Regions from separate parts of the Paenibacillus sp. RS8 genome, predicted to be linked through region 1. Evidence: riboswitches for the same ligand, from Rfam matches in the RefSeq annotation. Region 1 holds a riboswitch; the other holds the start of a gene.
The links. Region 1 has a riboswitch for preQ1 ahead of queF (preQ(1) synthase). Riboswitches for the same ligand answer to the same signal wherever they lie in the genome.
Positions count from the first base shown of each region.

Region 2: it holds a riboswitch for preQ1, as region 1 does, so the genes downstream of both, ACDZ28_RS14930 (queuosine precursor transporter) here and queF (preQ(1) synthase) in region 1, are expected to answer to the same signal.

Region 1 is NZ_CP168131.1:5,282,258-5,297,169, forward strand. Features, by position in the region: gene ACDZ28_RS24930 (ABC transporter permease) at 1-558, opposite strand, end outside; gene ACDZ28_RS24935 (sugar ABC transporter ATP-binding protein) at 591-2,090, opposite strand; gene ACDZ28_RS24940 (methyltransferase domain-containing protein) at 2,324-3,169, opposite strand; gene ACDZ28_RS24945 (DMT family transporter) at 3,202-4,116, opposite strand; gene ACDZ28_RS24950 (VanW family protein) at 4,276-5,073, opposite strand; gene ACDZ28_RS24955 (cysteine hydrolase family protein) at 5,095-5,619, opposite strand; gene queE (7-carboxy-7-deazaguanine synthase QueE) at 5,748-6,470, opposite strand; gene ACDZ28_RS24965 (6-carboxytetrahydropterin synthase) at 6,463-6,945, opposite strand; gene queC (7-cyano-7-deazaguanine synthase QueC) at 6,945-7,607, opposite strand; gene queF (preQ(1) synthase) at 7,637-8,110, opposite strand; PreQ1 riboswitch class I at 8,274-8,317, opposite strand; gene ACDZ28_RS24980 (ABC transporter permease) at 8,393-9,079, opposite strand; gene ACDZ28_RS24985 (ABC transporter ATP-binding protein) at 9,076-9,924, opposite strand; gene ACDZ28_RS24990 (hypothetical protein) at 10,139-10,474, shown strand; gene murB (UDP-N-acetylmuramate dehydrogenase) at 10,535-11,446, opposite strand; gene ACDZ28_RS25000 (ABC transporter ATP-binding protein) at 11,598-12,398, opposite strand; gene ACDZ28_RS25005 (FecCD family ABC transporter permease) at 12,485-13,519, opposite strand; gene ACDZ28_RS25010 (iron ABC transporter permease) at 13,519-14,574, opposite strand; gene ACDZ28_RS25015 (iron-hydroxamate ABC transporter substrate-binding protein) at 14,795-14,912, opposite strand, start outside.
Region 2 is NZ_CP168131.1:3,006,716-3,021,627, reverse strand. Features, by position in the region: gene ACDZ28_RS14975 (NAD(P)H-dependent flavin oxidoreductase) at 1-717, opposite strand, end outside; gene ACDZ28_RS14970 (energy-coupling factor transporter transmembrane component T family protein) at 724-1,527, opposite strand; gene ACDZ28_RS14965 (ATP-binding cassette domain-containing protein) at 1,520-2,377, opposite strand; gene ACDZ28_RS14960 (energy-coupling factor transporter ATPase) at 2,362-3,162, opposite strand; gene ACDZ28_RS14955 (SDR family oxidoreductase) at 3,163-3,984, opposite strand; gene ACDZ28_RS14950 (MaoC family dehydratase) at 3,987-4,328, opposite strand; gene ACDZ28_RS14945 (MaoC family dehydratase N-terminal domain-containing protein) at 4,303-4,704, opposite strand; gene ACDZ28_RS14940 (thiolase family protein) at 4,701-5,852, opposite strand; gene ACDZ28_RS14935 (AMP-binding protein) at 5,849-7,330, opposite strand; gene ACDZ28_RS14930 (queuosine precursor transporter) at 7,599-8,312, opposite strand; PreQ1 riboswitch class I at 8,323-8,368, opposite strand; gene ACDZ28_RS14925 (methyl-accepting chemotaxis protein) at 8,727-10,415, shown strand; gene ACDZ28_RS14920 (YnfA family protein) at 10,555-10,881, opposite strand; gene cobS (adenosylcobinamide-GDP ribazoletransferase) at 11,072-11,887, opposite strand; gene cobU (bifunctional adenosylcobinamide kinase/adenosylcobinamide-phosphate guanylyltransferase) at 11,884-12,432, opposite strand; gene cobT (nicotinate-nucleotide--dimethylbenzimidazole phosphoribosyltransferase) at 12,429-13,490, opposite strand; gene ACDZ28_RS14900 (aminotransferase class I/II-fold pyridoxal phosphate-dependent enzyme) at 13,583-14,746, opposite strand; gene ACDZ28_RS14895 (D-alanine--D-alanine ligase) at 14,739-14,912, opposite strand, start outside.

The DNA of each region.
Region 1 (14,912 bases):
TAGGAAGATAATGATGGTATTCGGAATGCCTGGGATCATCTTCCCCATTGCAATCTTGGCAAAAATCGGATCATCATTGAAATAAATCGGCTTGGCACCCGTTATAACAAGTGATAATCCTTTAGTGACCATCATGATTGCTAGAGTGGCGATGAATGGTGGAATATTCATCTTCGCCACCATTAAGCCACTTATAAATCCGCACAGTGCACCAGCAAGAATCCCGCCTACAATTCCGAGCGGAACGGGTAGACCCCAGAATGTAATGATGACACCAACCATCACAGAGGAGAAGGTCATCACAGTACCCAAAGCAAGGTCGATTCCACCCGTAATAATTACAAAGGTTGCTCCTAGTGCTAATACACCAATTACAGCTGTAGAGACGAGGATCCCGACTAAATTAGAAAATTGAAAAAAGTTACTTGATGCTATTGAAAATACGATGACCAGTATGATCAAACTTGCGAATGCTAACAATTTTTGTTTAAACCCTGATTGCGCCCCGGCTTGCTTAGAGCCGATAGACTGACTAATCCCTTTATCTGCGATCTTCATGACCTTGACACCTCCGATAAACTCTTGAACGATTATGAACGCATCGTCGCATATTTCATTATCGCTTCTTGCGATGCTTCTTCTGCGAGTAGTTCACCAGTTATACGTCCTTCACACATAACAATAATGCGATGGCTCATTCTTAGAATTTCTGGTAGATCTGAAGAGACTATAATGATCGCCTTTCCCTCACTCGCTAGCTGATCAAGCAGCTTATAGATCTCACTTTTCGCTCCTACATCAATACCACGTGTTGGTTCGTCGAAGATCAACACATCGCAATCTCTCGTTAACCATTTCCCGATAACTACTTTTTGCTGATTGCCGCCGGATAAGAATTTGACTTTTTGACTTACACTTGGAGTCTTAGTTGCTAGCGCTTCCGCATGCTGCTCCGCGGACTTTCGCATCTCCCTATCTCTCATCCATCCGAATACATTACGGAATTTATAGAAGGAAGCAATTGCATTATTCATGCTAATGTCCATATCTACAAGCAATCCGTATCGTTTGCGATCTTCAGATAAATAACCGATGCCATGCTGCACCGCTTGATGAGGCTGTCTTATACGAACCGTATTTCCATGTAGCTTAATCTCACCCTTATCGATAGGATCAGCCCCAAATACGGCACGAACAACCTCAGTACGTCCAGCGCCCATTAACCCAGCGAAGCCCAGTATCTCACCTTTATTCAGATGAAAGCTAATATCCTTTAACAACTGTCCACTGGATAGATTTTGAACCTCTAATACGACTTGCTGTGTCTGCAACGAAACCGTTGGCTTCGACGTTTGATACAGTTCACGACCAACCATCATGCTGATAATTTGATCAATCGTTACCGAATCCGTCCGAACGGTATCCACATAACAACCATCCCGCATGACTGTAATGCGGTCTGTGATCCGTTTCAACTCATCCATGCGGTGAGAAATGTATATAATCCCTACACCTTCTAATCGTAATTTCTCGATCATCCGAAACAATTCGTTAATTTCCGTATCTGTCAGGGCTGCAGTTGGTTCATCCATGATCAGTACCTCCGCATTGAAGGACAAGGCTTTGGCGATTTCCACCATTTGCTGATTAGCGACCGTCAGGTCTGAGACCAAGCTCTTCGGATCCAGCTTTAGATTCATTTGATTAAACAATTCCTGCACTTTACGATTTAACTCCAGATCATCAACGAACCATTTCAGTGCCTTCCGCGGCTCACGGCCAATAAATATATTTTGGGCCACTGTAAGATGCGGCATTAGATTCAGTTCCTGATGAATAATACTGATCCCGAGTTCCTGTGCAGCGCGTGTATTGACAATCTCCACCTCAGATCCCTTGTACCACATCTGACCCGCATCCTTGGAATACACCCCTGTTGCAATCTTCATCAGGGTAGACTTCCCTGCTCCATTTTCACCAACTAAGGCATGAACTTCCCCACGCTTCAGCTCAAATTGACATTGATTCAATGCATGAACACCTGGGAAAAATTTATCAATCCCCGTCATTCGTAGTAATACTTCGTCCATTTCATAACCACCTCAAATCCTTTATGAATGCCTTTCCGTAAAGTAACCGCTTTCAAATGTTGAATGTAAAATTATTGTATTACCTATACGTTTCCAATGTAATGGAATATTCTCCGTAAAAAAGTTTAAAAATTTATGTTTTAAACAAAAAAACGACTGCGCCGTCCTCTCAGGGACGATGCAGCCGTTTCTACGAGAAATATAAGGTTATTGTAACGTGTAAACATATACTCTTACAGGTTCTGACCATTACCAGCCACCAAGGTGAATGTCTTTGGTATTCCTTTATCATAAACGTCCGAGGATAGATTAGGCTCTTCTACCAATTGACGGATCACAAGTCCGGAACTGGCAGCGGCTGTTACAATTTCTCCAAGCGTCCAGCGACGCCAATATACCACGCTATGCTCCTGTTCGCCTGCTGGTTTGCCTGTTGAAGGCAAATACTTAGAGTATGAGACTCTTTTTTCTTCCAATGTCGTGTCGAAGTAGTCACCGCTGACTTTGTGTTTGCGAACCTTCGCTGTAGAACCCTTAGAGGATATAAGCTTAGTCGTCACAGGATGGAAATCGCGCAGAATAAAAATCCCACCAGGAGAAAGTAAATGGTGGACTGTTTCCATAAAAAGAGCAAGGTCGGTAAAGTAATGAACAATCCCTAACTCCGCAAATACGATATCATATGAACCATCCAGTACGTGATCTGGAAGCTTCAGAACATCCGATACGATATAGTTTAGCTGAACACCCGCTTCTTGAGCGAGTTCAGCAGCATAACGCGCATTAGCCTCCGAGAAGTCGGCAACAGTTACGTCCGCCCCGAGTAATGACAGAGCGACTGCCTTCATTCCGTTTGATCCCATGAGATTCATCATCTTTTTACCCTGTACATCTCCAAAATAAGAAGAGAGCGGGTACAGCTTTGCACTTGGTTCCTTAATTAACTTTGCTGCTGCCTCTGACGGTGTACCAAATCGAGCAACCCAAGCTGTGTACGTGTCTTCGTTCCATAGTTCCTCACTTGTTGGCCCAGTGCCTTTTCCAGAATGCAATTCTAAATTTTGATCTTGTTCTTCCATACCTTGCGACCCCTTTATGATTAAAATATCTGTTATGAAGCATTCTGAATGGCTTCCGCCACCTGAATCGTTTTCTTTCTTCCAGTATACAAATATACGCCAAGTCCAAACATAACCAAAAGTCCACCTGCCCATTGTAGCGCAGTTAATTGTTCACCCAAGAGCAGATACGCGAGGATACTTGCCCCCACTGGTTCTCCTAAGATGTTCATAGATACCGTAGTTGCGGATACATACTGAAGCAGCCAATTAAATAAAATATGCCCGAACACCGTTGGAACCACTGCTAGCAAAACGAAGATTCCCCACTCATTTGCAGGATAGTTGAAGAAGGAAATCCCCATGATCAGATTGTAAATGGCAAACACGCCAGCCGCTGACAAGAATACTATCAAGCTATACAAATATGAGGGCATGCGCACTACAAGCCTTTGACCGATAAGCATATGCACAGCTACCGCGACTGTTCCTCCAACCGATAGCAAATCACCTTTAAGATTATCCGCAGAGATTCCAATATCTCCCCAGCCGATAAATACTACTCCGCCAATAGCGATACTCAACCCTAGAATAGCAGACACAGCTGTTTTTTCCTTATACAAAAAATAAACGCCCAGCATTATAAACACGGGCTCCAGCGCCATGATCATTGTTGAACTAGCTACCGAAGTATACTTCAAAGAGCCCATCCAAAGCAAAAAATGTAGCGCTAGCATAGTGCCTGAGAGCACTAGCATGATCCAGTCTTTTTTACGAAGCGCGAACGCTGCTCCGCTGTATGGTCTTGCAAAAGGCAACATCAGCAGCGAGGTGAACAACAGCCGATACATTCCTTGTATAGATGCTGGTGCTGCAGACCACTTGATAAAAATGGCAGAAAAAGAGATGGCCACAATCCCAATCAACATTAAAATTGGAATAGGAAGTGGCGGTTTTTTAAGATTCACATGGTACGCGTCCTTTCAATATCTTAAGTCACTTATGTTAATTTAACGCAGACCGTGAAAAAATGCATCTATTTTCATTAGATTTCGCTAAAAAAAGCATAAGCAATGTCATTTCTGACGAGAGCATATGCTTAAGATACTGTGGAATGTCATTGGCTCTTAACCATGAAGAAGCGGAGAATACATCATAAGCGCATAATTATCCGTTACAGCTTCATCTCCAACTAGGTCGCCTGTACGTGTGAATATTTTTCGACTGATCTTATTGCTACGAATATATCCGCCCCATGGTTCTAGGCTTATCCGATGATCACTTTCGTACACTTCATATTTATAAAGTGACTGCTCATCGCATCTCCATTCCCCATGCAAATGACTGTCATCCAGCCAGAGCTTTAATTGATACGTTTGATTCGTGTTATTCTTCACTTGAAGATCCAAATAATTATAAGAACAGGTAGCCCCGCTTCCAAATGGCTGTGTGCGCTGTTCATCTGGAAATACATCATAGCTGTGCCGATGCCGTTCCGTAACCGTAAGAGGAGTATGCAGTGTCATCCAGTAGATCAGATTAGACAACTGGCATAGCCCCCCGCCAACTCCAGAATGAAAACCGCCATAATGCAGAACCATACCTTCCAGATATCCTTTTCGCTTACTGGGCTTGCCGATGCTTCTCCAATAGGAAAACGTCTCCCCCGGCCGCACCATGAGTCCATCCAGTTTCGCGATCGCCAGCCGTAAATTTGTTATTTTATTATATTGAAGCACCATATCTACATTCCGAAGACTACGTAATAACGGTGTAGCGTGAGTCATTGCCTCATAAGATAAAATATCACTAGTGCGCTGCTTCGCCATCTTGCCGCGATCAGTACACCATTTCAAGTATCTTTTCCAAATAAAATATCGCTTTCCGGCAAATAGTCTAAGTCGAGAACGCTGAATAGGTTTCATGGCAGCCTGTGGGGTATTCATCTAGAACTGAACCTCGCTTTCAGCTCGTAACTGGGCGAATCTACCTCCAATTACCGCATTATGATGCTTAACGATCTCTCTACTACTCAGAACCCCATTATCAAAGGTGCTATGAGCATCTGAAACCAGCACACTTTTATATCCCATGCTGTATGCGCGTCTTATCGTCGTATCTAGACAGAATTCACTTTGCATCCCACAAATCACCAGATTCGTGATCCCGAGCTTCTGTAGCTCATCTTGCAACACGGTTTGGTGAAAAGCATCCCAAGTAGGCTTCTCCACAATAACTTCGCCTTCCTGCGGTGTGATACGGTGACTGATCTGCCATGTGGGCGTACCTTTTGTGTATTCCTCATCTTCCGTATGTTGAATATAAACAATTGGAGTACCTGCCACCCTAGCCTTATGCTGAAGGGAAATAATTCTCTCCATCACACCCTCTTCATCGTACAGCTTTTGATCAGGATAGGAGAACATAGCTTCTTGAACATCAATAATTAACAGTGCAGTTAAATTTCCCATTAGGTACCTCCTATAACTTTTATGAAAATCATACCAGATTATGGGACATTCTATCTACCTTTTTAAAGACTCAAATCAACAAAAAAAGGGCATCTGCTATGCAGACACCCATTACATTACACCCCTTTTTACTTGCCACGCTTATTATGCCAGATTAAAGCATGCAGCTGTGGTAGTACACGCACTCTATTCATTTCAGGATCTAAGATTACTTTATTAAACAACCATTCCAGCCTCCCCAAAAGTCGAGCAGAAATGTCACCCTCTTCAGTGACATCATCATTCCCAGGCTGCAGATAGAGCTGCACATTGGGATATCGATGGTGAATGTCTTTTGCATAACCGAAGTCCTTATCGTCAAACACTACGACTTTAAGACTGTGTGTGGAACGGCCCAGATTCTCCAGCTTACTCATGATGTTATCTAGCATTTCCCAATTCGTTGTCATCCCTGAGCTTGGCGGCTTCGGACTAATGGTCAGCACATCCACGTCATTGAACCATTCCTGCCATTTACTGCCCTGAGTTTCTATTGCAGCTTGTATCCCTCGCTCATGTAGCAGGTTAATAAAAGTGCCCATCCCATCACCAATTAAAGCAGGATTGCCGCCTGAAATCGTAACACAGTCGAAATTATCTCCAGCTATAGCTATAAGTTCATTCATAATGTCATCCGAGGCCATCATTCGAACCTTATCCTTAGCCGAACCATCCCAAGTAAAAGCGGAGTCACACCAGCCACAGCGATAATCGCAGCCATAGGTGCGGACAAACATAGTCTTCACACCAATTACCGCACCTTCACCTTGAATGGTCGGACCGAAGATTTCAATTACAGGAATCTTACTCACAATCACAGCCTCCATACAAGCGGTAAGATGGTCCATCCTCAGGGATATCTTCAGCCAGCACTTCTGCCCAAGAGGTTGGTGTCTCCCATAGCTTTACAGCGTACAAGGGCAGCCCCGCTTGCTTAAGCTTGTATGCTATATATGAAGACATATTCTCAACGGTGGTCCGGAAAGACAGCAAAGCTACTTTGGAACCCGTATTCGTTAACGTCTCTAACACAGGTTCATTTCCCATAGCGAGAAAAGCATGATCTAGACGGTCTACAAGGCTTTGCTGCACTGTTGTTTTGATATCGCTGAAATCAATTACAAACCCTTCGTCCGAATGGCCTTCCGCGGTCATAGGTTTGCCCTTAAGCACTACTTCGAGCTTATACGTATGACCGTGCAGGTTACTGCACTTCCCTTTGTGACCCACTAACTGATGCGCCGCGTCGAACGTAAATATTTTGCAGACTGAGACCTCGTTAAGCATTAAGAACGGACCTCCGTTCTTTCCGCCTCATATTGTTCAAGTCCCCGCTGACGTAATAGACATGCTGGACAAGATCCACAACCTCTGCCAATTATGCCGTTATAACAGGTCAGAGTATGTTCGCGAACATAATCAAAATAACCCAGTTCATCGGCCATCTTCCACGTTTCTTTTTTATCCAGCCACATCAGTGGAGTGTGTATTGCAAACTCATAGTCCATAGATAAATTCAGCGTAACATTCAATGATTTCACAAAGACATCACGGCAGTCCGGATATCCGCTAAAGTCCGTTTGGCAGACTCCAGTAACAATATGGGAATAACCTAACTGTTTAGCTAATATTGCGGCAAAAGATAAAAACAACAGATTTCGTCCGTCCACAAACGTACTTGGAAGGTCATCGCCTTCGCCAGCCACAATATCAATATCCTGCCGTGTTAAAGCATTTGGTGCCAGTTGATTCAGCAGTCCCAAATCAAGAATATGCTGTTTTACATTAAACTTAGCTGCTATTTCTGTAGCAACTTCGATTTCAGCCGCATGACGCTGATTATAGTTGAAGGTAACTACCTGCACTTCCTCAAAACGCTTCAATGCCCAAATCAGGCAAGTGGTGCTATCTTGTCCGCCGCTGAATACAACTAGTGCTTTTTTATTCATCTTAATCTCTCCTTATCAACTTATTGGGATTAGCGGTTGTCCACTTTTTCCGGATAGAGGTCGTGATTGATCAAGCGGTGCTCCGCCATCGCCTCATACTTCGTACCCGGTCTTCCATAGTTGCAATAAGGATCAATAGAAATGCCTCCACGCGGAGTGAATTTGCCCCATACCTCAATGTAACGTGGGTCCATCAGTGAGATCAGATCATTCATAATAATGTTGACACAGTCCTCATGAAAGTCACCATGGTTACGGAAGCTGAATAAATACAGCTTTAATGATTTAGATTCCACCATCTTCTGTTCAGGAATATACGAAATATACAGTGTGGCAAAATCCGGCTGGCCTGTAACAGGACATAAGCTAGTAAACTCAGGGCAGTTGAATTTAACAAAATAATCACGCCCAGGATGCTTATTATCAAATACTTCTAGAATGTCTGGATCATAACCAAACTTGTACTGCGTTCCCTGATTACCAAGCAAAGTGACTTCTTGCATTTCCTCTTTTAATCTTCCTTCTGACACGACAAAAAACCCCTCTCTTTTCCTTCGGCCTTGGCCGGTAATGGAAAGAAGAACGAGATTTCGAAAACTTGGCTCCACTAAGAAGAAACGGAAGCAACGTCCGGGTAAAGGACAGCATCCGCTTATACGGTTTAATATACTCTTAGTTTTTTATAGAGGGAGTTCGCGAACCTCTCCTGCACAATCCGTGCAGACTTCTTCTTTAAGCATATTGCGTCTTGAACTATACCACGGGTGGCCTGCTCCTGACAAGTTCTACTCTTTCTCGATCTTCCAAATCCAAACTGAAAGCACCGCAATCCATATGAGCAACAGCAGACTTTCTACAGGCAATATCCCTTCTCCATTAAGAATACTGTTCAAGTTCTGGGTGATTTCAATACTCGGCAAAGCTGCAAAGATCGGATAAGTCCATTCTGGAAGAGCTAAGTAAACAGAAGCCACCAAGAAAAAAAGAACCATAAATGCAGAGCTGATGGCCGAGCCATTTTTGGAGGAACTTACCTTTAATCCGATGATAATTCCAACTTGTACAAAGATCATTCCACCCAATAACATATATATCAACGAAGACAATAAATCTATGTTCAACCCTTGATTAAGTACATAAACTATCAGCTGTGAAAATAACGAAAAGACAAGAACAGAACCCGCCTTAGCAATAATGATCTGACCTCTGCTTAACGGTGAGATCAACAGTGCATCATAAGTTTTACTCTCTCGCTCCTCAATTAATCCTGGGCCGGTAATCATGATTCCAACCATTACTTGCGCAAACAAGATCCAAGTAGAAAGAAGCATGAAATCTAGACCGCTCTTGTCCACTACAGTGATGATTATTTTAGCCATAAATATAGGCAACACAATTAGAATTACAGTCGCTGGATTACGTAGTATATCCTTACACTCATGCTTAAACAGCTTCCATAACGGATAACTCAACTTAACTCACTTCCCGTCAAGGCAGCAAATACATCTGCCAGCGAAGCCTCTTTACTGTGCATACTTATCATTTGATGATTAGACATTAGCTGATAAATATGATCTTTTGTAGACTCTTCTGCTATCGGCCAGGATTTCATAATCACTTCTCTATCCTGCTGATATTTCACTTCAATTTCTGGTTTACCATACATGGTCTTAAGTCTATGGGGTTCATCAAGTGCCACCAATGCACCAGCGTGCATGATCCCTACTCTATCGCTTAATTCTTCTGCCTCGTGCATATCATGCGTTGTTAAGACAATAGTTGTACCTTCATCTTGAATTCTCTTGATGTGATTACGAATGAGTGAGGCTGAATTTGGATCTAATCCACTCGTAGGCTCATCTAAAAACAACACTTGAGGCTTATGTAATAATGCTCTGGCGATTAGGACACGCTGCTTCCAGCCTTTGGACAAGCTACTTACCTTAGCTTTTTCCTTATCTAACAGTTGAAGAATTTCCATGACTTCATTCACCCGACTGGCTGCTACCCTATACAGGTCAGCATACAGCTCTAGATTATCTCGGATAGAACAACGCATATACAGATTGGGAAGCTCGAAAACAACGCCAATTTGGGCATGAATTTCTTTTTTATGTCGTAAAATATTCATGCCATTAATTAAAATTTCTCCCCTTGTAGACTGAAGAAGCCCCGTCATCATTCGCATCGTGGTCGTCTTACCAGCACCATTGGGACCTAGAAACCCAAAGACCTCACCCTTCTCCACTGCAAAAGTTATTCGATCAACCGCACACCTCTCCTGATAATACTTGGAGACCTCAGTTAGCTGAATCAAATGACACTACCCCCTTTTTCGAATAGTTAATATCTATCTATCCTTATTCTGGTTGTAGAGGATTATCTCTGCTGTTGCTATTCTGTAACATTCGCTATAGCTTAGCACCATCCTTTGTTCATTTTCGCTCAGATGTGGCAAAAATATGGATTCAAATCCTACAAAAAGGGTAACTTAAACCTAATAATCTTTGAAGTAAAGGTGGGATCATCTTATGGAACAAAGCATACAGAAATTGATGGACTGGGTTAACAGTCATGTAAATGAAACCATTGTTATTGAAAAGAAAGAGCTTCGTGATCTGGATAAAATTCATTTTAATCTGGAGGCAGTTGAGTTCCGGAGTGCGGAGGATGTTATCGATGATTATCTAGGGAGTGCATTAATATTAAAAGGATTTGGCAGCACTTTAAACGCTGATGGTGAGCTAGTATCTCTACCACATTCCACCTATGACTTAGCTATTGACGGGCTTCGTATTGAGGATATAGGTGATCATAAGGCGGAAATAACTACAGATAGAGCTAAATACACCCTATCAGTGGATTGAACCATAAGTGATAACAGCAAAAGAGCCCACAGTAATCTGCGGGCTCTTACTAATTAGAGGTTATTCTTCTCCAATGATCTCCACTTCAGTTTCCAGCTCCACTCCGAATTTATCCTTCACAGTCGATCTTACATGGTGAATTAACCCGATGTAATCACTGGCGGTTGCATTATCTGCATTTACAATAAATCCTGCGTGTTTCTTGGATACCTCAGCACCACCGATTCTTGTTCCCTGTAAGCCACTCTCTTGAATTAACTGACCCGCAAAACGACCTGGAGGACGTTTAAAGACACTCCCACAGGATGGATACTCAAGCGGCTGCTTCGATTCACGCAGGTAAGTAAGTTCATCCATTTTCGACTTGATGGCTAACGCATCACCAGAAGTCATAGCAAAATTGGCCTCAAGCACGATGTATTCACCGCTTGCGAACACGCTTTTTCTATAACCCCATTGCAGCTCATCCCCTTGCAGAGTCACTAATTGTCCGCTCTTAGTTATAGCCAGCGCGCTATGCAGTACATCTTTAATTTCTCCGCCGTAAGCACCTGCGTTCATGTATAACGCTCCACCAACTGTTCCTGGAATGCCGCAGGCGAACTCAAGACCCGTAAGCTCCATTTCCAGCGCATATCTGGAAACATCAATAATCTTGGCGCCGCACTCCGCATACAAGAGATTATCTCGAATTCCCATTCCAGTTAGTCCTGCCGTTTGCAGAACGATCCCACGCACACCTCCATCACGGATAATCACGTTAGAGCCGTTCCCAAGTACCGTAAGGGTTATCCCATTTTGTTCAGCATATGTAACGATCTTTTGAATTTCATCATAAGTAGCTGGTGCCGCCAAAATATCAGCTTTGCCGCCCATTTTGGTATACACGTGATCCTTTAAGTTTTCATGACTCTTCACTATTCCTGCAGTCATTAATTGCTCTAGGTCATCTTGAATTTTGTCAATATTCATGTTTCATGCTCCTTTAACCATGTAAAAATGATGGTTCTTGATCTATTTTAAGTAGTGGTATCATGGAATTGTAGGCAACCACAACTGTAACAACGAACAGGCTCCCTTGTCAATGACGGGAGCCTGTTCGTTGTATGATTTTTAATTATGTTTACACCGCTTTATAGGCTGCAAGCTCGTAAGGAAGGCACAGTGGCACACCGGTGCGTGGATCTGGCACAATATCCGCCTCAATTCCAAACACTTCCCGCAGTACATCTGGTGTCATAACTTCAGTAGGTGAGCCTTCACTAACCACAGTACCGGACTTAATAGCGACCATATGCTGCGCATAACGAGTAGCATGATTCAGATCATGCACTACCATAATAATGGTACGGCCTTCTTCCTCATTCAGCTTTTGCAGAAGCTGTAGAACTTCAAGCTGGTGCGCCATATCTAGAAATGTTGTTGGTTCGTCCAGGAATAGAATGTCTGTTTCTTGCGCCAATGCCATTGCGATCCAAGCACGCTGACGTTGTCCTCCGGACAAGCGGTCAATCGGACGGTCATGGAAAGGCTCCATACCTGTAACAGTGATAGCGTTAGAGATAATGCTGCGATCCTCCGCTGTCATTGTGCCGAATCCTTTTTGATGCGGGAAGCGACCATAGCTGACAAGTTCAGAGACCGTTAGTCCGTCTGGAGCCGTTGGGTTTTGCGGTAGGATCGCAAGCTGACGAGCTACCTCTTTCGTAGAAAAGTTATGGATCGATTTGCCGTCCAGCATCACGCTGCCGCTCTTAGGCTTCATGATCCGGGCCATAGTTTTAAGAATTGTAGATTTACCAGAGCCGTTAGCGCCCACTAGTGCGGTGATTTTTCCCGTAGGGATGGATAAGTTCAAACCTTTAACAATCGTAGCCTCTGCATACCCAATACTTAATTCTTCTGTATTCAAACGTTCTGACATGTTAACCACTCCTTAAAAGTTTTATGAAGCTATGCTCCTAGAATGAACTACACAATTTATCTTGCTTCGTAAGCAAGAGCTTAGTTTTACGCTTTTGATTTGGCGAGTAAATACAAAAAGTAAGGTGCACCAATGATCGCAACCACGATACCTGTTGGAACTTCTGCAGGCTGCAGAACCCATCTTCCGATGGTATCCGCAGTAATCATAAGGAGTGCCCCTGTCAAAGCACTAGCTGGTAATAATACCTGATGACGGGGTCCCACAAGCTTGCGAGCTAGATGTGGTGCAATTAAACCAACAAAGCCAATCCCTCCGCTTACAGCGACACAGGAGCCGGCAAGTGCTACTGCTGTTACCAGAAGGAGAATACGTTCCTTCTCCACGCGCATTCCAAGTCCTAATGAAGTATGATCTCCTAGATTCAATACATTAAGAATACGGGCCTTATAGAAGGCGAACGGTAACAGAATCGCTATCCAAGGCAGCAGCGCAAGGACAAATCTCCAATCGCCACCCCATATTTTCCCGGCGATCCAAGTCGCTACAAATTGATAATTATTAGGATCAAGCCGAAGGGCCAACACAAGCTGGCAAGCATTGATTCCGGCAGCGACCGCAATCCCGATAAGGATCAATCTTGTTGGAGACAGACCATCTGCTTTCCGATATGCAAGAATATAGATTAAAGCGGCGGTTAAGCTAGCTCCTCCAAGCGCTAAAAGCGGCAAGACGAATACCGGAGCTGCTGTTGTAGCCGGAAAAAACGAGATAAAAATGATTACCGCAAAACCTGCACCCGCACTAATGCCCAGCGTAGCCGGTTCAGCAAGTGCATTCCGAGCGAGACTTTGTAAGATACAACCTGACACTGCAAAGCCCGCTCCAACTAACAATGAAATAACGATGCGAGGTAATCTGAAATCAAATAAAATTAGCTTTTGCTGATGAGTTCCATCTCCCAGCAGTGTATGTAATACCTCCCGGGGGGATAGACGCATAAATCCTGTATTCATACTGACAATAAATACAACAACGATCAAAATGGCAAGCAGCGATAACACTGTAATGGCACGTGTGCGGCGTTCTTTTTCATTAGGAGAAAGGGTTAATCTGTGCATTACAGCTCCCCCTTACGCTTACTCGCTAAGTAAATAAAAAAAGGTACACCGATGATGGCTATTAAAGCGCCTAGCGGCGTTTCATAAGGTGCATTTATCATTCTAGCGGCGATATCCGCAAAGATAATCAATAAGCTCCCTAGAATCGCCGAGCAAGGAATAATCCAGCGATAATCTACACCAACGAAATAACGTGTAACATGTGGAATAATTAGTCCTATAAAAGCAATCGGGCCAACCATTGAGACTGCACTTCCGGCAAGAACGACTACAACAATCATACATGCCAACTGCACTAATCTTGTCCGCTGCCCCAGACCAACAGCAACTTCTCTTCCTAGGCTGAGCAAAGTGACGGACCGCGATAATATCATCGCTGCGATTAATGCCACGAACACCCAAGGAAAAATAATCTTGATCTGAGTCCAGCTCGCCCCACCCATTCCGCCAGCCAGCCAGAAGGCAATATCCTGGGATAAGTTAAAAAGAATAGCTATACCCTGACTAACAGCAACCAGTAATGCACTTACCGCAGAGCCTGCGAGCGTTAAACGTAACGGTGTAAGGCCATTAAAAGATAGCGACCCAATTCCGAATACGATAAATGAGGCTACAGCGGCACCTATAAAACAAAACAACATAAGTGAAGTGAAGGAGAGCGAAGGTGCAAAAGCAAAAACTATGGCCAGCGCTACACCTGCTCCCGCATTCAAGCCTAACAGACCTGAATCCGCCAGCGGGTTTCTTGTCATCCCTTGCATGATTGCCCCTGCTACTGCGAAGCAAGCACCGACTATAGCACCTGCTATCGCGCGTGGAAATCGCAGTTCTCTTATCACCTGATGCTGCTGTAAATCTGGATTGAAATGAAATATTGCTTCCCATACCGTAGCTAGCTTGATATTTGCCGCACCCACCGAGACCGAAAGCGCCAGTCCGAAGGCTATAGCAGCAAGTCCAATCACTAGAATACCCATTGCAGCTGCCGGTCGGGTATGTAGAGCTTTTTTTGTATCATTTTTATTGCGATGTGCGAAATCTGAGGGTGAAACCATGAGTCGTCTCCTTAATCGATAGTTACATTAGTCTATATGATAACAACAATCATTCTCATTATCGCAAAAAAAATTAGGTTGTACAATTGTAGGAGTAGTTTTTCCGTAATATGACAATGGTTTATAAAAAAATGGTGCAGATCTTAGTATCCTAAGATACTTGATCTGCACGCCCTTCCCCACCAAAAGATCAGTCTCATTCATGGTGAATTACGACTTTTTATTTCACAAGACTTTTTAACACATCATCAATAATTTTGCCGCCAGCGTTCGCACCACTGTATAACCAGCTGCTGGTTGAGCTCATTTCATGCACATTACCAGCTTTTACAGCCGGG
Region 2 (14,912 bases), 2.3 Mb from region 1:
CACTCGCGCGGGCGCTCCGATAGAGCGTTTGATTACGACTGTATCTGACTCAGAGCTTTCTACTAAGGCTTTTTTATAAGAAGCAGCCGCATGAACACATTCCTCTGTAGCAACGAAACGTGTCCCCATTTCAATTCCTTCAGCCCCCAGTGCATGGGCAGCCATCCATCCGCGGCCATCCCCGATCCCGCCTGAAGCAATCACAGGAATTTCAACCGCATCCACTACTTGGGGCACGAGCACCATAGTCCCAACATCATCACGTCCCAAGTGTCCTCCTCCCTCTTGCCCAACAACAATAACCGCAGAAGCGCCTAATTGTTCAGCTTTTTGGGCTTGTCTACGTGAGGAGACGAGCACCAGCGTTTTAATATTCGTAGACCGAAACATTTCCAGCATGGGGGCTGGATTTCCTCCGGTGAGGCTCACAACGGGAACCTTCTCGTCGATGGCGACCTGCAACCGATCTTCATAACCAATACCATGCATACCGATGGCAAAATTAACACCAAATGGCTTGTCCGTCAAAGTACGTACACGTTCTATTTCTGAACGTACAGCCTCTGCACTCGGAAGACTCATCGCTGTGACTTGACCCAATCCACCAGCATTCGAAACTGCAGCCGCGAGGTCTGCATAACCTAAATAAGCAAGTCCACCTTGAATAATAGGGTACTCTATGTGCAATAACTCCGTAATACGGGTGTTCCATTTCATCTTCATCTACACCTTTCCTATCTTTAACCCAAGCAGAATCACAGCCAACAACAAGGCAACTCCCACTGCTAGATAATCCATTTGCTGCAATTGCAATACCCTATAAGAAGTTCTCCCTTTACCATTTCCATAAGCACGCGCATCAATCGCATAACTCAGCTGTTCAGCACGTTGAATCGTCGTGAAGAGCAAAGGAATAATGATCGGGATGTAAGCAAATATCCGTCTAGGCGGCGATAATGCTGTAAGATCATAACCTCTTGCCTTTTGTGCGAGAAGAATACGATCCAGCTCCTCCTTGATGGTAGGAATAAACCGAATCGCAATCACTATCATTAATGAGAGTTGTTCTACAGGTACCCCCAATTTGGACAGAGGAGCTAACAGCTTTTCAAGACCATACGCTAAATCTAGCGGTTTAGTAGTTAATGTTAATATTGAGGCTAATAAGATGAGCAATATTATACGCCATACAAAACGTAATCCCATTCGCAGTCCTTCTTCAGTCACCTCAATAAATGACCATGACCAGAGGATCGTTCCTTTGGTAAACACGGCGTTATACACAAAGGTAAACAGCAAAATAAATAATAGCGGGCGCAGCCCTCGCCAGAAAAAATGAAAAGGAACCTTTGAAAAAAGTAAAATTCCGAACACAAAAAAGGTTGCAATAACATAGCTAAGACCTGTTCCAAGCGTTAGAAAGCTCAGCATGAGAATCACGATACCAATAAGCTTTGTACGAGGATCTAAACGATGGAAAATCGAATGCGTCTCCACATATTGACCCACTAATACGGAATCAGCCATGTTCATGCCCCCTCGAGTGCCAAATCGGCAGAACAGCATCGAAGATATCCTGCTCTTTACAGCTAGAAACCTCTATTTTTTGACCGGATAGTTCCTCTACTAGCTTCAATAGCTGTACGGGTTCAGGCATGGACAAACCTAATTCTATTAATAATTCTTCCTTTTCCAGAAATAATGTTCTGGGGTTATAATGCCCTTTTAGCTGACCTTTGTGAAAAACCATCACCTCATCCGAGTACTCGGCAACATCATCCATCTGGTGTGAAACGAAGAGAAGGGTACGCTGGTCTTGTTGTTGCCATGATTTCAGCAGCTTCAATAAAGATACTTGGCTGGCTGGATCGAGCCCCGCTGTTGGTTCATCCAAAATTAGCAGCTTCGGATTCGTCATCAGCACAGAGGCAATAGCCACACGGCGCTTTTCTCCACCGCTTAATTGGAATGGATTTAAAAGGAGAATCTCCTCTGACAGACCTACTTGCGGCAAAATCCTTTCAATCGCCTCTGTAATTTGCTGACTTGAAGCCCCCTGCAGATTTAGAGCAAAAGCAAGCTCCTTATACACCGTGGTTTCGAATAGCTGATGCTCCGGATATTGAAAGACGAAGCCCAGCTCAGGGACGACCTTTAATTGTCCTTTGGCATCTCTGGGAGCAGGCTGCTGATCAATCCAATAGTCGCCTTTTACGGTGGGAATCAAGCCCTTCAGCACTTTGACAAAGGTAGACTTTCCTGCGCCCGTTGGACCGATAATCGAAATCCATTTGCCCGCAGAAAGGGTACAGTTTACATCGTGCAAAGCCACATGATCAGCATAGTTCACACTTAAATGATTTAATTGGTAGACCATTGTGATCGGACTCTCCCCTTCCAATCGGGTGTTGGCGGCGCTGCTGAATGGAGTAATGCTTGTACACGCACTGCAAAGGGCAGTTGTAATTGATAGTCCGCAACAGGCATCGTTTCAAAAAAAGCCAGTGGATCGCCGTCAAACTCAAGCCGCCCTTGATGCAGGAGTAATAATCGCTCTGCTGAAAGCACTTCCTCCATATGGTGAGTGATCTGAATAATGGTCAGACCTTGTCGATGCAGCTCTTGCATGATGGAAAGCACCTGCTGTCTTCCCTGAGGATCAAGCATAGAGGTGGCCTCGTCAAAAATAATGACTTGCGGGCGCATCGCCAGTATAGCGGCAATAGCAACACGCTGCTTTTGACCTCCAGAAAGCTGATGTGGCATAGCATCCAGATAATCCTCCATATGAACAGCCTGCAAGGCATCCTCCAATCGGCTGCGCATTTCCTCCCTTGGCACACGAATATTTTCCAAACCAAAAAGCACCTCATCCATAACGGTTGTGGTGATAAATTGATCCTCTGGATTCTGAAAAACAAAGCCGATTTGACGATGAATTTCTGTAAGATCAGTTGGCTTTGAGGTGTCTAGGCCCTTAAACTGTATCGACCCTTTTCGCGGCAGCAGCAAACCGTCCATTAGCTTGGCAATGGTGGATTTTCCAGAGCCATTAGCGCCAACAATCGCCACAAATTCCCCCGCTTCTATCGTAAAGCTGATATCCTCTAAGACGGGCTGACCCTTTTTATAATAAAAATGAACTTGATCGAAGGTAAGCATTTATTCACTCCCCTTTTGACGGTGCCAAGCAGCGAAAAATGCCTCAATGCTGTTCTCGGAAAAGGCAGGCGCAGGCTTCTCCCATTTCGTCACCTTTGATCCATTCACAGCAAAGATTTCACCGGTTAAATCAGCGTCGGTCTCGCTCAATACTGCATTTACGAAGGTAGCAATATCCTCTGGAGTGCCTATTCGCCAAAACTCTGGGAACGGCTCATTACGACTGGCATGTTTCTCTTTCAAATGATCAATGACAGGTCTGGTCATATCTGTTAAAGCGGCTGGTGAAATCGCATTTACCCTAATCTTGTCACGTTTCAACTCCGCTGCAAGTGTCCACATCATTCCGAGTATTCCAGCCTTGGCTGCACTATAATTCACCTGACCCACGGAGCCTGTTAACCCAGCGGTGGAGGTCATCAACAGAATATCACCGCCTGTCTGACGCATATGCGGTAGTACGCGTTGAATGCTGTAATAGGTGCCATTTAAATGCACATCCAGCACGGCCTTCCATTCTTCATCTGTCATCCGTAGACACTTCTGATCCTGCAAATTGCCAGCGTTCGCTATCAACACCTCAATATGGCCGTATTTGGCAATAACCTCTTCAACCATTACAGAGACCGCAACCGGATCTGCTACATTCGCAGAGTATCCCGATGCTTCACCGCCTGCCTGACGAATCTCGCGCACAACCTCATCGATTAAGACTTGTTTTGTGCCGTTTACAGCCACTTTATAACCGGACTTGCCGAGCTGCACGGCGATACTGCGCCCTATCCCTCTTGTCGCTCCAGTAATTAAGGCTACTTTGTTCATGATTACACCTCTTTCACTGAAAAAGCTCCTGAAGCAATAAAATCGCCAGCTTCTGTTGTAAGGATCACTTTCACATCGCAGTCATCCTCCACAAAATCAAAAATCACGACATTATCTACTTCTATAGGTTGATGAAATTTCAGCTCATACTGAGTGATCCACTGTGCCCGATGCTCAGCGAGATATAAGGATTGAGCTAATCCCATAAGATACATTCCATGTGTGATGGGCCGCTTAAATCCAACTTCAGCTGCAGCATCTTCATCTAGATGAATAGCGGCCAGATCTTGGGAAGCTGCTGCATATTGCCGGATGGCTTCAGCAGTTATGAATTTTTTCATCATGATTATCACCTACCCGAATTAACACCGTTTCTGCAGTAACTATAAGCTCACCTTCACATTTACAAACCAGTGTATGGTTGTAAAAGGTCAGCTTGCCCTGCCGGCCTTCCTTTTGCACCTTGCTCGTTAATGCTAATTCACAATCTAACGTCATCCCTGCCGTAATCGGAGCTTGATATGAGAATTTCTGAGTGCCGTGAAGCAAGGGCTCTCCCTTGCTAAGCCAAGGAATATCGAAGACCTGCCAAAAAATAATAGGCATCGTAGAAGGAGCAATCAGATTGCCATTAGTCGTCTGCACGGGTGCCTCAATACTCTGTGCGTAATCCGATATCCACTCAGCAGTCATAAGAATCTGATGTCGGACGCTGTTCATTCCGTAACCTCCACAAGCGTAGCCAGCCCCAACCCGCCGCCAATGCCCAAAGTGGCAAGTCCCCTTTGATAAGGCGTATGCTGCATTTCAGCACATAAACGCGTCATTAAAATAGCTCCGGACGCCCCATATGGATGACCGATAGCTAATGCGCCTCCTCCAAGATTGACCTTTTCCTGTGGGATCTGAAGCTCATTCAGTGAGGCTAGAACTTGTGAAGCAAAGGCTTCATTAAACTCTACGATATCTAAATCGGCTATGGTCAGCTGTTGACGCTGTAACACCTTTTGTACAGCTGGAACTGGCCCCATACCTAAATAATTTGGATCCACACCTGCCGCTTGCGCATCCACTACACGCAGTATAGGCTTAAGCTTGAGTTGCCGACATTTCTCACGGGACATCATTAATAGAAGCGCCGCACCATCATTAATAGGACAAGCATTTCCAGCAGTGACAGTACCCTTTTCTTCAAAAATTGGCGGTAGCTTTCGCAGCTTATCCAAGCTCGTATTGACCCTAGGACATTCGTCGGTATGCACCCACTCTCCCTCAACCAGAAGAGGTACAATCTCCTGCTGAAACTGGCCACTTTGCTGAGCATGAACGGCCTTCTGATGGCTTTTCAAGGCATATTGATCCTGCTCTTCTCGGGAAATCCCGTACTTCCGCGCTACATTTTCCGCAGCAATCCCCATATCCGGATCACCGTAAGCGCTAGGTGTAAAATGAGCACGGGTATATAGCTGTGGAATACCCATCAAGGTCTGTGGCTTAGCCATCTTCCAGGGAGCACGGCTCGTGCTTTCAACGCCGCCTGCGAAATAAATCTCACCAGCACCGCTTTGAATAAGCCTAGCTGCAATATTAATCGCCTCTAGCCCAGAACCGCACTGCCGATCCACAGTGACACCCGGAACCGAAACAGGCAATCCCGCTTCGAGCGCTGCTACCCGGGCAATATTCCCACCCGGACCGACCACATTTCCAATAATGACATCATCGATTATATCTACAGGCAGGTTTGTCTCTGCCACAATATGCTGAATAAGCGGCGCCAGTAATGCTTCCGGCTCCAATGTACTTAATAAGCCGCCCATCCTGCCAATCGGTGTGCGTTTTGCCATGACAATCACTGCTTCGATCATACCATCGCTCTTTTCACATAGTCTTTCATCGCTTGCCGGGCAATTTTTCCGCTGCTAGTATAGATAAACTCATCAACTGTCAGCAGCTGCTTCGGCGCTTTGTAACTTGCTAAATACTGGCGACAATAATTCTTTATTTCGTCTATAGATAAATGCTTTGCACCATTCCATTTCACGAGGACTGCCAGCTGTTCTCCCCAATAATCGTCAGGGACGCCAAGCACCATTACTTCTTGTATTTCCGGAAGATGCTCCAGTACTCGCTCTATTTCCTCTGGATAAACGTTCAGCCCACCCGAGATGATTCTATTTTTCAAGCGACCCGCCAGATATAAATAACCAGCTTCATCCTGATAAACATAATCCTCCAACACAAGCCATCCCTCTCGAAAAGCTGCTGCGGTCTCCTTCGGCAATTGATGGTAGCCTAGAAATATCATATCACTTCGCACATATAACTGCCCAATCTCCCCCGTAGGGACTTCACGGAACTCTTCATCACGAATGGAAATTTGCACTCCGGGATAGGGCTTGCCTACAGAGTTCGGATTATGCTCTTCCAGAACATCCAAATAACTAATATAACTCGCTTCTGAGGAACCATAGGATTCATAGAGACGCGTTCCGCCGAACACTTCCATGCCCTTTTTTTTGGACAGCCAAGGCCACTTTGCACCTGAGCTAATAATCGCATCAATCTGCGTCTGCCCAGGAACAGCCTGCTGCATCATGGATTCGAGCATTGTCGGTACAACGAACAGCACCACACCCGGAATCTGCTTGCACAGCTCTAACACATGCTTGGCGCTAAATTTTTGGGTAATATGAAAGTTTGCTCCACCATACAGACTCTGCATTACAGCGAACAAGGACAGCGAATGCACAAACGGACCCGGTGCTAAAACATCCTTCATAGAGTCCAATTCAAAGGCAGCACTCGATACCTCAAAGCTCTTTAACCACGATAAATGGGTACGCATATATCCTTTGGGTAGCCCAGTTGTGCCTGAAGTAAAACCGATAAATAATAACTCGTTCGTCTCATCCAACTCAGCCTCTGGTTTCAGCGCATCCAGCCACTGATCATAGGAACCTGTTCGTTCATTTGAAAAAGTCAGCGTTGGGATGGCTTCGTTCATAAATACCAGATGCTTTGCAGCTTCCGGCTCAGCAAAAATCATCGACGGCTGGCACTGCTTTATAATCATCTGCAGCTCATTTGCGCTCCACTTGGGATCTAAAGGAATCGGAACACAGCCCGCATAAATAGCCCCTAAGAAAACTTCAACAAATTCAATACGATTCGTAGATAAAATAGCAATTTTGTCATGCTTCAAGCCCTTTTGCTGTAGACCATTCGCAATTCTCTGCATCGCTTGTACTAATGTTGCATAGGTATGCGTCGCTTGGGCCTGGGTTAAGGCAATGCTGTCGGGCTGCTGTGCTGCATGGCACAGTATAGGCACTACTAGATTCATCCTTCATCACACCTGTTCGTAATTTCTATGACTACCGAATATGTACACTCTCTTCGATCGGACTGATAGCACTTAAATTGAAGAGCAATAACGGCAGCTTTAACCAACGAATTGCAAGGCACACTATTAGAATTGCTACGATAGCTTATTTTAGCTTTATATTAATTTTATGTACACATTTTTCATGTAACGATTAAGCCTTCTAATGACCGGAAAAATCAAACAGCGCGCATCGATTATAATCGGTACGCGCTGGCTGTAGTGTTGTTTATTCCTTCTTTTGAACAGATGAAGGTATTCCATCTTCAGCAAAAGTAAAAGTTCGGGCGATATATAAGATAGGTGTGCTTACTGCGGTTAGTAAGAATTTCGCTAGATACGTTGTAAGCAAAATTTCAAGCCATACACTCCAGTTATACAACCCAGCAAATGCAATGGTGCAGAAGATTAGTGTATCCACAAAAGAACTGACCATCGTGCTGCCGTTGGAACGAATCCACAGCTGACTTGAGGTGCTGTAATATTTGCGAATCCAGGCGTATAACCGAACATCTAGGAACTGACTAATGAAGTAAGCAGTAAGACTACCCAGAGCTAGTCGAGGCATCAGCCCAAAGATCGTCTCTAAAGAAGACTGAGCGATATCGGTCTCTTGCGGCTTAAATACTAGTACCATCTGCATAATGACTGTCGTCATAAGCAAAGTGAAGAAACCAAACCAAACTGCTTTGCGTGCTTCCGCTCTTCCATACTTCTCATTAAGCAAATCGCTGGTCATATACAAAGTGACATACATCGTATTTCCGAGTGTCATCACAATATCAAATGGCATAGCAATCGTCTTAGCTACCTGAATGTTAGCAATTACAGTAGCGATACCTACCCAGGCATACATTCCATTTTTGCCGAACAGGCGGTAACAGAGTAGAAAAAAGGCAAAATTGACAATAACAAATAAAACTCCCCACAACAAATTGAACATATTACTTAAATTCCTCCTAGTTTTGTTTACGCGGGATGGTTACGAACCGCGGCTTACCTTATGTTTGGAACAAAACATTAATACTCTATCACACTGTCATCAAACAATCCATAAAAATAAACAAATAATGAATTGGGTATTTATACCCATTTTTATTAAATAAAAATAAAAGTGTCAGTAATAATTCATCTTTTTCAGAAAAATATGCTCTATAAACTAAAATTTTCACTATTCATCCAGAGGTTAATTATATAGAATAGTATCAAACACTTCATTCCCGATCCATTTAGTTGATATATTACATAACTATGGAATATATTGCAGGTTGCCAGACACTAGCACTCGGTAGGGAGATAGGATGTATTCCAATAAGAAATGGAGCTTCGCTGTCCATAAAAAGGGGAGAACAACAATATGTTTCGTTTCAAGCAGTCGATCAGTCGCCGATTCACGCGTTTATTGTTTGTAGTTCTATTACTCACGTCTCTTTTGTTAAGTACCAGCTTCTACTTTATATCCACCAGTATTTTCAACAGCTATGTCATGCCACAAATCAATCAAATTCTAACTGCAGCTGCTCAGGACGTATATAAGAATATTAACACCATGCATGCTCAGCAAGCACTAAAGAAGAACGAACAAGCAGCCACCAATCTTGAATTCTATTTTCAGGATAAGAAGAAGCAGCATGGGGTTGAGACTATTTTTCTAGTCAATCTTAAAGGCAAGGAAGCCGAGGTTCTGACCGTAGATCATGATGGAAAATTAAAGCGGGATGAAATTGTTAAGGTATCTTCTGCAATGCAGCAAGCTCTTAAAGGAAAGAGCGGACTAAGCGATACATACAGAGACGCCCATGGTGTACATAAGTCAGCTTATATCGGAATTCCCGGAAGTACGATGGTTATCGGAATCAGCAGTGATGTAAGCTTTATTCAAGAAAAAACAAACAGCATTCTGTGGACCAGTGCCGGGATCACTCTGCTAACGCTAATCATAGGTTCAACCGGTGCCTGGTTTATGAGCATGCGGATAACTCGTCCCATCTCTAAGCTTGCAGCTTACAGCGCCCGTCTCGCTGAGGGAGATTTCACAGAGGAATTAACGGTTAATGGCACTGATGAGGTCGCTCAGCTATCCAGAAGCTTCCAAGCGATGACCCTACGCCTAAAAGAAATGATTGGACATGTACTCGTTACCTCAAACACAGTAGTCACCGATTCCAATTCCTTAAGAGAGCGTGTAGACGTCTTAAATGAAATGGCGGACCACTCTAGCTCTTCCGTAGTAGAAATCGGCAAAGGTAGTACGACCATCGCGAGCAGTGCTCTAGATAATTCAAAAGCTATGGAAGAAATCAATTTCGGCATTCAGCATATTGCTTCAGCAGCTACCGAAGTCACAGAGCAGATCAGTGAAGCTTCCGCTGAGGCGAGTGGCGGTAATGAGATTGCTCAAAGTGCTGTTCTGCAAATGCGCCAGGTTGAACGTGCTTCTTTGCAGTCACTGGAGCAATTACAAATTATGAACGAACGTTCAGTAATGATCGGAGAAGTCGTTCATAGTATTACTGAAATTACGAAGCAAATCCAAATGCTGTCACTCAATGCTTCGATTGAAGCAGCGCGTGCAGGTGAACATGGTCGCGGCTTTGCCGTTGTTGCCGGAGAAGTACGTAAGCTTTCCGAACAATCCCGTAATGCGAATGAGCAGATCCGTGATTTCCTTCTAGGACTTCAGGAAGATATGAATCGCTCCGTTACTGAGATGAACCAAGTGAATTCTGAGGTAGCCTCTGGGGTAGGCAAGGTGACAGAAGCGGGCGATGCCTTCAATCACCTCCTGATTCTGATCCAGAGCATCAATCAGAATATTCAATCCGTATCTGCAGCTACGCAGCAAATCTCAGCAAGTACGGAAGAAGTCAGTGCTTCCGTCGAGGAAACCGCACAAATTACTTCAAGATCCCAAGAAAGTGCGGATACATTATCCGAGAACTCAGAGCGCCAGCGTATAGAGCTTGAAGGACATGCAGTAACCGTCCAACATCTCTATGAGCAGGCTAAAAAGCTTCAGGAAGCTGTACAACAATTTAAGATCTAAGCTTAAATAAAAACAGCCCGTTCACACGAAAGTGTTGAACGGGCTGTTTTATTTAGGCACTGCATTGTCTTTAAACCCATCAACTAGTCCTTTCTTGCATAACGAGTTACCATTCATAGCTTAGTACACCATGTTAATCTTAGTGTCTCGGTGCCCAAAGAATGACCGAAACGCCGATCACACAAATAACAGCACCAACCCAGTCATATACATCGGGTGTTTTCTTGTCTACTAGCCAGCCCCATAACACAGCGAGCACGATAAACACCCCGCCGTAAGCTGCATACACTCTTCCGAAGGATGGAAACTTCTGCAACGTAGGAATAATGCCATAGCTTATCAGAATCAAAGAACCTACCAAACCGTACCAGAGAGGTCTTGATTCTCTTAGCCATAACCATACTAAGTATCCGCCTCCAATCTCAGCAAGGCCGGCAATTACAAATAGCAGAATGGCAGCAACCATGTCATCCCTCTTTCTTATCGAACTCTAAAAATATCAAATGATTCGCAAAATATGATACAACGTCATCACGGTTAGCAAGTATGTGTACAAGCAAGAATCTGGGCCACCAAACAGCTGGAGCCACAGGCATTAATAGAGTATAAAATCAGATTGAAAGAGCTGGCTACTATGCGTCCCCCGCAGGAGCCACTTACATAAAGTTGTGCTGGAGCAGCACTAATACTAGTAGCAGCACAACCTCTAGCAGCTCATTCAGCGCGCCGTACACATCGCCGGTGAGCCCGCCGAGCCGGCTGCTGATCCGCCGCGCAGCCACAGTGCCGCTGGCCCAGGCTGCAGCCGGCAGCAGTAACGCTGCCGCCAGATGCAACGGCCACGCGCCTAAGCCCGCGCCGAGCGCCAGGGGCGCAGCGGCTGCGGCTAGCGAGAGCAGCGCGGCTATCGCCAGCGCGCGCCGCTCATGCGAGGGAGCGAGGCCGGCGAAGCTCGCGGCCAGCCCCTCGTTCCCGCGGGCAATGGGATAACGCACCATTGCCCGCACCATATACCAGCGGCTCCAGATCGCTGGCAGCAAGAGCAGTGGCAGCTCGTAATAGGCGTAGCCTTCGATTAATGCTGCCACTAAAGAGGCCTTTAACAGCAAGAGCAGCACGCAGGCGAGCACACCCATCGCACCCACACGGCTGTCCTTCATAATCTCCAGTATTCGTTCCCTCGGTCGGTAGCTAAGCAGACCATCCGCGCTGTCCATCCAACCATCGAGATGCAAGCCGCCAGTAAGTCCTACCCATAAAATGAGGGTAATAACAGCGGCTGGCCAAGCCGGTAACATCCAGCCCGTCAAAGCTGCTCCAGCAGCTACGCACAGTCCGATAGCTGCACCCACCACGGGATAGAACAGCACACTTCGGCGCAGCAGCTCAGGAGAAAATCCGGCATCACTCTTTACAGGAAACCGAGACAAAAACTGAAAGGCAGCCGCGGCAGCATCCCTGCGCTCCCTCATAAGCGATACTCCCTGCTCTTAAGTTCAATTGGAATGCCAGCAGTCACTAGAAAGACCTGCTCACATTGCCTAGCGAGTAACGCGTTCATGCGTCCTGCCAAATCACGGTACAATCGACCAAGCGCATACTCTGGAACAATACCGTCCCCTACTTCATTAGTGACCAAAATGAGATTTCCTTTAAATGTACGTACACTGTCTTCAAGTCTTGTAATCTCGCTCTCAATCAGTTCTTGTCTATCCGTAAATCCTTCCATGGCAAGCAGTACATTCGATAACCACAACGTTAGACAATCTACAAGGACCGCCTTCTCACCAGATAAACGCTTAAGAAGATCTGGCAAATCATAGGGCTCCTCTAACGTCTCCCAAGCATACCCGCTTTGCGAGCGCTGATGCTGATGCAGTGCAATCCGTTCCTTCATTTCATCATCAAACGCTTGTCCGGTTGCTACATAGGAGGCCTGATCTGTCAGTGACGACATCAGTTTTTCTGCGAAACCACTCTTCCCGCTACGTGCGCCACCCGTTACAAGAATACTCATTGTTTCCCAGCTCCAGAGATGCCTGCACTTTCAAAGGTGGCCATCTCGCTCAAAATACGGCATATCGCCTCTATTAAATGAAGAGACAATACGCCTCCAGTTCCTTCACCCAAACGAAGGCCAAGGTTAAACAACGGTTCAAGCCCAAGCTGCTCCAGCATCAGCTTATGTCCCTGCTCACCTGATACATGGGAACCTATCATATAGGCAATGGATTCTGGCGCAAGGGCCTTCGCGACGAGAGCTGCCGCACCCGAAATAAAACCGTCCAGAATCACAGGGATCCTAGCAGCGGCTGCGCCAAGAATCAGACCGGTCAAACCGGCGATTTCCAGTCCCCCTACTTTGGACAAAACATCCAGCGGATCTGCCGGATTCGGCTGATTCACCTTTAGAGCACGTTCCACAACTGCAATTTTATGTAGTAAACGTTCATCATCAATTCCCGTTCCTCTTCCGACGGCTACTTCAGGCGCTATTCCTTTTAGAGCACACAGAATAGCTGCACTAGCCGTTGTATTTCCTATGCCCATTTCACCCGTAATAAAAATCTCCGTCCCGTTATCAATCGCTTCTTGTGCGATTTTTATGCCTACAAGCACAGCACTCATCGCTTCCTCACGACTCATCGCAGGTCCCGCAGCCATATTATCCGTTCCCCGGCGTACCTTACGATCAATCAGATCCTCATGACTAAGATCGCCGTTAACACCGATATCTACGAACTTTACCTCTGCCCCGGCTTGGCGTGCCAGTACATTCACAGCCGCTCCTCCGCTAAGAAAATTATAGGCCATTTGCATTGTGACTTCCTGCGGAAAGGCGCTAACTCCCTCGCAGCATACACCGTGATCGGCAGCCATCACAACAACCGTCCGTTTGGTGAAGCTAGGCTGCTCCGTACCCGAAATTCCAGCGAGCTTAACAGCCAGAGTCTCCAATTGTCCCAAACTGCCCGGCGGTTTAGTTAGAATATTCAGGCGGTGCTCCGCCTTTAGGAAAGACTGTTCATCAGCTGGTGTGATTCGTTTAATTACTTCTTGAATCGTTGAAATCATATTTTAACCTCCAATTAAAGATATCCGTATCACCTATTCTATCTTATCTACACAGAAAAGCCCCCATCTATGATAGATGGGGACCGCTAGAATTACAACTTCACTTTCATAAATCCTTCAATTCTCTCCAAAGCTTCTGTCAATTTTTGTAGAGATGCTGCATAAGAGCAGCGAATATACCCCTCTCCACCGGCTCCAAACACATGCCCCGGAACCGCAGCAACACCAACCTCCTTGAGCAGCTGCAAAGCGAAATCCTCTGATCTCAATCCGGTATTAGCGATGGAAGGAAAGGCATAAAATGCACCCTCCGGCTCATGGCAAGGTAATCCAATGGATCGAAATCCACTAACCAGCAGCTTTCTTCGCTCATCGAAGCATCGTTTCATGTGGTCCTTATGTTCCATACCATTACGCAGTGATTCTATGGCAGCGATTTGACCTAGTACCGGTGCACACATTGCTGTGTACTGATGGATTTTAAGCATCGCAGCGATTAATTCCTGATCACCACAGGCATAACCTACTCGCCAGCCAGTCATCGCAAAAGCTTTGGAGAAGCCGCTAATGACAATGGTTCGTTCCATCATCCCTGGAAGAGAGGCAATGCTGACATGTTGACTGTCATAGGTAAGCTCGGCATAAATCTCATCTGAAATGACAAGTAGGTTATTCTCTTTTACAATCTGAGCAATCGGCAACCAGTCTTCGTAAGACATTACTGTTCCTGTAGGATTACTCGGAAAATTTACCATAAGAATCTTGGAACGCGGGGTAATTACCCTCTGCAACGCTTCAGCAGTAAGCTTAAAGCCCTGCTCGGCTGAAGATTCAACCTCTACCGTAACCCCCCCGTTCAAATGGGTAATCGGCGAATACGCGATGTAGCTTGGAGAAGGGACGATAATCTCATCCCCGGGTGTGATAAAGGCCCGCAGAGCCAAATCTACAGCTTCACTACTTCCCACCGTAACCATAATCTCATTAGTTGGCTCATAACGGAGATTGAAGCTTGTGTGCAGATAAGAGGCGATCTCTTCTCTAAGCTCCAATAAGCCGGAATTTGGTGTATACCTCGTTTCCCCATCATTTAAAGCACGAATGCAGGCAGCTCTTACATGCTCCGGTGTTACAAAATCCGGTTCGCCTACACCAAGCGATATAATATCCTGATTTCCCGTACTTAGGTCAAAAAAAGCCCGAATTCCCGAGGGAGCAATCTCTCGCACACGTGGAGCAACCCATTCATTATGCATGGCTGTACACCTCTTCTTTTGGACTCTTTTCCGCCAGGGAAAGAGAAATAATTGCGTCCAGCAGTCCGCTGAAGGAGTAGCCTGCCGCTTGCGCGCTTTTTGGTAAAAGACTGGCCTTCGTCATGCCCGGTAACGTGTTCACCTCCAGCACATACGGAATACCATC